Regions from separate parts of the Amycolatopsis sp. NPDC049159 genome, predicted to be linked through region 2. Evidence: riboswitches for the same ligand, from Rfam matches in the RefSeq annotation. Region 2 holds a riboswitch; the other holds the start of a gene.
What was found. Region 2 has a riboswitch for thiamine pyrophosphate ahead of AB0B33_RS00235 (thiamine ABC transporter substrate-binding protein). Riboswitches for the same ligand answer to the same signal wherever they lie in the genome.

Region 1 (3,355 bases), on a different contig from region 2:
ATCACCGGCACGCCCGCCCGCGAAACGATCAGCTCGATGTTGTGCGGATTCCGGATGCCGAGGCCGGTGCCGATCGGCGCGCCCAGCGGCATCACCGCGGCGCAGCCCGCCTCTTCCAGGCGCAGCGCGAGCACCGGGTCGTCGTTCGTGTAGGCGAACACGGTGAACCCGTCGGCGGCCAGCCGTTCGGCCGCGTCGAGGGTCTCGAACGGGTCCGGGAGCAGCGTCCGGTCGTCGGCGTGCACTTCGAGCTTGATGAGATCGGTCTCCAGCGCTTCCCGCGCGAGCTGCGCGGTGAGCACGGCTTCGGCGGCCGTCCGGCAGCCCGCGGTGTTCGGCAGCAGCTCGATGCCGAGCTTCTTCAGCAGTTCGAGGACACCGGAGCCGCCCTCGGCGTCGGCGCGGCGCATCGCGACGGTGGTCAGCTCGGTGCCGGAGGCGACCAGCGCGCGTTCGAGCACGGCCAGGTTGGCCGCGCCGCCGGTGCCGATGATCAGCCGGGACGACAGCTTGGCGGTGCCGATGACCAGCGGTTCTTCGTCCACTTCAGCCTCCCTGGACGGCGGTGAGCACGTCGACGCCCGCGCCCTTGGGCACGACGGTGGCCGCCCAGTCGCCCCGGCGGACGACGACGCCGTCGACCGCGACGGCGATCCCGGGCCGCGGGCCACCGGACGCGTCGAGGACGTCGGCGACGGTCGCGCCGTCCGGGAACTCCGTCCACTGGCCGTTGAGCTTGATCTCCATCACACGTGCTCCTTCTTCTGCAGCCGGGCGGGCGAAGCCGCTTCGACGCCTTCGGGCGGCTCCTCCCCCTCGAGCCAGGCGACCACGGCGGCCGCGGTCACGGGGGCCATCAGCAGGCCGTTGCGGTGGTGCCCGGTGGCGGCGAAGACGCCGTCGTCCAGGACACCGATGTAGGGCAGCACGTCCCGGCTGGCGGCGCGCAGGCCGGCGGCGGTCTCGACCAGCTCGTACTCGGTGATCGCGGGGAAGACGCGTTCGGCGCCTTCGAGCAGCTCGCGCACGCCCCGCGCGGTGACGGCCCGGTCGAAGCCCGCTTCGTACTGCGTGGCGCCGAGGACGAGCTCCTGGTCGCCGCGCGGCACGAGGTAGATCGGCCGGCCCTCGACGACGGCCCGCACGGTGTGCGCGGGCGGCGGCAGGCAGCCGCGGCGGGGCTTCAGCCGCAGGATCTCGCCCTTGAGCGGCCGGACGGCGCCGGCCAGCCGCGGGTGCAGCCGCCCGGTCCACGCGCCCGCGGCGAGCACGACGGCTTCGGCGTCCGGCAGGCTCTCGACGCGCTCGCGCACGAACCGGACGTCGTGGTTGACGCACGCCGCGTAGAGCGCGTTGAGCAGTTTCCGGTTGTCCACGGCCAGGTCGCCGGGCACGTGGAGTCCACTTCGGACGGACCCGACGCCGGGTTCGAGCCGCTTGGTCTCCCGCCCGGTGAGGCGCTCGGCCGCGCGGCCGATCGAGTGCAGGTAGCCGGCGAGGATGTCGAGGTGCCCGGCGTCGGCGCTGTCGAACGCGACGACGAGCGTCCCGTGCCCGGTGAGACCGGGGTCGACGCCCTCTTGTCCGAGGTCGCTCGCGAAGCCCGGCCAGCGTTTCAGCGACGCTTCACCGAGGCTGAGCACGTCTTCTTCGCCGGGCCAGGCCTCGGTGACCGGGGCGAGCATGCCACCGGCCAGCCAGGACGCGCCGCCGCGAGCGGGCTCGGGATCGTGCACGGTGACGTCGTGGCCCGCCTTCGCGGCCCGCCACGCCGCGGACAGGCCGATCACGCCGCCGCCCACCACTGCCAGGTTCGTCATGGGATCACGCTCCCTGCGCCGGCATGACCCGGATCAGGTTCCACGGTCGGAGCGGCAGCTCCCTCTCAGCCCGTGCCTCGGGCTCCCGTGCGGACCCGTCCACCCTAACTCCCGGGGTACGGTCGCCGCTATGCCCGCCCTCTCCGGTGACAAGATCCGCGCCCGCCTCGACGCCGCGCGCCTGTACCTGTGCACGGACGCCCGCACCTCCCGCGGCGACTTGGCCGCGTTCGCCGACGCGGCCCTCGCCGGCGGCGTCGACGTCATCCAGCTGCGCGACAAGACCGGCGGTGCGCCACTGGAGGCCGCGGCCGAAATCGCGGCGCTGGAGGTGCTGGCGGAGGCGTGCGAGCGCCACGGCGCGCTGCTGTCGGTGAACGACCGCGCGGACGTGGCGCTGGCGGTCGGCGCGGACGTGCTCCACCTGGGCCAGGACGACATCCCGGTCCCGCTGGCCCGCCGCATCCTCGGCGACGACGTCGTGATCGGCCGCTCGACCCACTCCCTCGACCAGGCGCTGTCGGCGTCGGCGGAGCCCGGCGTGGATTACTTCTGCACGGGCCCGTGCTGGCCGACGCCGACCAAGCCGGGCCGCGACGCACCGGGCCTGGACCTGGTGCGCGCGGTGGCCGGCTGGGCCCCGGAACGCCCGTGGTTCGCAATCGGCGGCATCGACGGCGACCGGCTGCCTTCGGTGCTCGACGCGGGGGCGTCCCGCATCGTCGTCGTCCGCGCGATCACCGAGGCCGAGGACCCCGCCGAGGCCGCCCGAGCGCTCCGCTCCCACCTGGTCTGACCGCAGTCACGCGGTGCTCGACGCGAGGGCGTCCCGCATCGTCGTCAACCACTCGCGCCCTTCGCTCCCAGCTGGCCTGACCACAGTCACGGCGTCGGCGTGGTCGCCGCCCCCTGGCTGGTGGGCGGGGTCGTCGTGGCCGGGTCAACGACGACCCACTGCCTTCGGTACTCGACGCGAGGGCCTCCCGCATCGTCGGCCGCGCGACCACCGAAGCCACCCGAGCCCTCCGCACCCACGCGGTCCGACCGCAGTCACGGCGTCGGCGTGGCCGAGGTCAACGACGACCGACTGCCTTCGGTACTCGACGCGAGGGCCTCCCGCAACGTCGGCCGCGCGACCACCGAAGCCACCCGCGCCCTTCGCTCCCACCTGGCCTGACCACAGTCACGGCGTCGGCGTGGTCGCCGCCCCCTGGCTGGTGGGCGGGGCCGTCGTCGCCGGGGCCGAGGTCGACGGCTGCTGCGTCGACGTGCTCGGCGTGGTCGTCGGCGTCTCCGACGAGGTCGTCGGGGTCGTCGACGTTTCCGGCGGGGTCGTGGTCGTCTCCGTCGGGGACACCTGGGTGTCGCTGGTCCCGGTGGTCGGCGTCGTCGACGGTGTGGTGTCGGTGTGGCCGCCACCGCCGCCGAAGATCTTGCCGATGCTCGTGCCCGTGCCGCCGCCGATCCGGGCGCCCGTCGCCGACTCGAGGCCGACGATCGCCAGGATCGCCACCGCGAACGCCGCCACGCTGGTG
Region 2 (3,355 bases):
ACGCTGGCGTACGACGGCGCCCGCCGGGCTTTGGCGGCCATCCTGCAGAACCAGGGCCTGCGTGCGACGAGCCGCGGTGGCCACATCGCCGTCTACGAAGCGGTTCTCGCGCAGCTCGATCCGCCGCTGGGGCCGCTTCTGCGTCCCTTCAACCGGATGCGGGTTCGGCGCAACGAAGTCGCCTACCGTTCTTCCGAGGCACCTTCGGTGACTGCTGAAGATGTGACAGCCGACGTGGCGAAGGTCGAGGACCTCATCGGGGTCGCGGAGAAGGCGATCCCGAACATGTCCCGCTACTGATGGTGAGCCGCCCGCTCACGCGGAACGAGCGCGAGACCCTGGAAGTCCTTCTCGCGGGGGACTTCCCGGGCGCGGCCGAACTGCGGGTGCAGGCCGCCACCGCGAAGGTGAGCGGCCGCTGCGGTTGCGGGTGCCCGACCGTCGACCTCGAAGTCGATGCGGACGCGCCCACGTTCGAGGTCACCGAGCGGGTGGCGGTCGAAGCGGGTGTGCCGGGCGGCGGGCTCATCGTGTTCGTCGACGAAGGCCGGTTGTCGGCGCTCGAATACTGGACCGTCGAAGACGAGACGCCGGCTGCGTTCCCGGCGCCGGACGTGATCCGGGTGGAGTGAAAACGCCGCCGCGCCGGGATCAGAGCGGCGGCGCGGGCGAACTCAGCCGAGCAGGCCCATCAGGGCGATGGTGATCAGCACCACCGCGGGGGCGAGGGCGTTGATCCAGGCGCGCTGCGCGGAGGTGAGGGTAGCGGTGCTGTTCATGGCGTTTCCTAGGGCCGAAAACCGATGCTTCCGCCCTGCTCAGCGCGCTGATCTTGCCCTTCGTTAGCGGCTGTGATCGAACTCACCGGCATCCGGGTGACGGCGACCCTTGGCGGTGAACCAGAGCACACCGCCGGCTGCCGCCACCATCGTTGCGAATGCTGCTGTGCCGACCACGATGGCCTGGGTCATGTCCGTCTCTCCTAGCAAAAGTCGTTTACCGAGAGACGTCGAACCGGTGAAAAAGTGCACTCAGAGTAACCAGGATCACAGCGCCGAAAGCACCGAGTCGATCTCGGCCGCCAGGGAGAAGTCCTTCGCCGTCAGGCCGCCCGCCGAGTGCGTGCTGAGGCGGAACGTCAGGGTGCGCCAGCGGATGTCGATGTCCGGGTGGTGGTCGGCCGCCTCGGCGAGGACCGCCACCCGGTCCACCACCTCGATCGCCTGGGAGAACGAAGCCAGCTCCACCTCCCGGGAGATCACCGCTCCGCTACGCGTCCAGTTCGCGCCCAGTCGTCCGTCGGTCTCGGAGTCGCTCAAGATTTCCGTCATGTCTCCATGGTCGTCCGTCCTGGACTACGCTGCACGGTTGCCACGGGAGTCCGGTCAGCCGGGCTGAGAGGCGGGTCACCCCGCGACCGTTCGCACCTGACCGGATCATGCCGGCGAAGGGAGGGCTTCCTCTCCTCGTCCGGCGAAGTGCAGGAGGGGTAGATGAAACGCAGGGCTGTTCGCGCCGCGACGGCCATCGCCGTCGTCAGCGTCGTCGCCGCGGGGTGCTCGCTGTCGGACGGCGACGGTGGCACGCAGCAGACGCCCACCGTCACCCTCGTGACGCACGACTCCTTCCTGGCGCCGCAGGAGGTGCTCGACGCCTTCCAGAAGCAGTCGGGCATCAAGATTTCCGTGCTCAAGCAGGGCGACGCCGGATCGCTGACCAACAAGCTCGTGCTGACCAAGGCGAACCCGGTCGGCGACGTCGCGTACGGCGTCGACTCGACCTTCGCCTCGCGCGCGCTCTCCGAAGGCGTCTTCGAGCCTTACACCAGCCCGGAAGCCGACCGTGGGCCGCAGCGCTACGCCGTCGATCCCGAGCACCGGCTCTCCGCCGTCGACGTCGGGGACGTCTGCGTCAACGTCGACACGAACTACTTCGCCACCAAGGGGATCCCGGCGCCGTCGAGCTACGACGACCTGGCCGACCCGAAGTACAAGGACCTCCTCGTCGCCGAGGACCCGGCCACGGCGTCGCCCGGGCTCGCGTTCCTCCTCGGCACCATCGCGAAGTACGGCGAGTCCGGCTGGCAGGGCTACTGGACGAAGCTGAAGGCCAACGGCCTCAAGGTGGTCAGCGGCTGGGAAGAGGCCTACACCAAGGACTTCTCCGGCTCCGCGGGCAAGGGGCCGCGGCCGATCGTCGTCTCGTACGCGTCTTCGCCGGCCGCCGAGGTCGGCGACGACGGCAAGCCGCGCACCAAGGCGCTGCTCGACACCTGCTACCGCCAGGTCGAGTACGCCGGCGTGCTGGCCGGCGGCAAGCAGACCGAGAGCGCGCGCAAGGTCGTCGACTTCCTTTTGTCGCAGCAGTTCCAGGCGACCGTCGCGGCCAACATGTACGTCTACCCGGCGCGCCAGGGCGTCGACCTGCCCGCCGGCTGGGCGCAGGTCGCGCCGCTGCCGCAGAAGCCGCAAGCGCTGACGGCGGACCAGGTGCAGGCCGGCCGGGAGAAGTGGATCGGCGAATGGCGCACGCTCGTGCAGTCGTAGCTCCACCCCGGACCGCCCGCGGACTCGGCTTGGCGCTGCTCGGGCTGGCCCCGATCGGGTTCCTGGTGGTGTTCTTCGCCTGGCCCGTGCTGGCGATCATCGAGCGCGGGTTCGCCGAGGGCGGGCTCGACGTCGTCCTCGGCGACGCGCGGACCTGGCAGCTGGCCGCGTTCACGGTCGGCAGCGCGGCGGCGTCGACGGTCGTCGCCGTCGTGGCCGGGCTGCCGGTGGCGTTCCTGCTGGCACGCGTGCGGCTGCCCGGCGTCGGCCTGGCGCGGACGCTGGTGCTGGTGCCGTTCGTGCTGCCGACGGTCGTCGTCGGGCTCGCGTTCCGGGCGCTCTGGCCGGACGGCGGCGTGCTGTCCATCGTGCTGGCCAACGCCTTCTTCAACGTCGCGGTCGTCGCGCGCACGGTCGCCGGGCTGTGGGCGCGGCTCGATCCGCGGACGACCGACGCCGCCCGCGCGCTCGGTGCGTCCCCGTGGCGGGCCTTCCGCTCGGTGACGCTGCCCGCGCTGGCCCCGGCGGTCGCGTCCGCCGCGGCCGTGGTGTTCCTGTTCTGCGCCACCAGTTTCGGGGTCGTCCTGATCCTCGGCGGCGCGAAGTACCGGACGTTGGAAACCGAGATCTACCTGCGCACGGTCGACCTGCTGGACCTCTCGGGCGCGGCGGCGCTGTCGGTCATCCAGTTCGTGGCCGTGGTCGCCGCGCTGGTGCTCGGCGGGCTGGCCCGGCGGCGCAAGGACGGCGCCCGGATCGGCTCCGGCGGGCCGCGGCGGCCGAGAGGCGGCGAATGGTGGGGCGTCGGC

Region 1: it holds a riboswitch for thiamine pyrophosphate, as region 2 does, so the genes downstream of both, thiO (glycine oxidase ThiO) here and AB0B33_RS00235 (thiamine ABC transporter substrate-binding protein) in region 2, are expected to answer to the same signal.

The regions. Positions count from the first base shown of each region.
Region 1 is NZ_JBEZDL010000022.1:191,956-195,310, forward strand. It holds gene AB0B33_RS35850 (thiazole synthase) at 1-545, opposite strand, end outside; gene thiS (sulfur carrier protein ThiS) at 547-747, opposite strand; gene thiO (glycine oxidase ThiO) at 747-1,820, opposite strand; TPP riboswitch at 1,814-1,919, opposite strand; gene thiE (thiamine phosphate synthase) at 1,951-2,616, shown strand; gene AB0B33_RS35870 (hypothetical protein) at 3,004-3,355, opposite strand, start outside.
Region 2 is NZ_JBEZDL010000001.1:49,679-53,033, forward strand. It holds gene AB0B33_RS00215 (hypothetical protein) at 1-300, shown strand, start outside; gene AB0B33_RS00220 (hypothetical protein) at 300-632, shown strand; gene AB0B33_RS00225 (hypothetical protein) at 843-971, opposite strand; gene AB0B33_RS00230 (4a-hydroxytetrahydrobiopterin dehydratase) at 1,047-1,331, opposite strand; TPP riboswitch at 1,364-1,471, shown strand; gene AB0B33_RS00235 (thiamine ABC transporter substrate-binding protein) at 1,494-2,546, shown strand; gene AB0B33_RS00240 (iron ABC transporter permease) at 2,591-3,355, shown strand, end outside.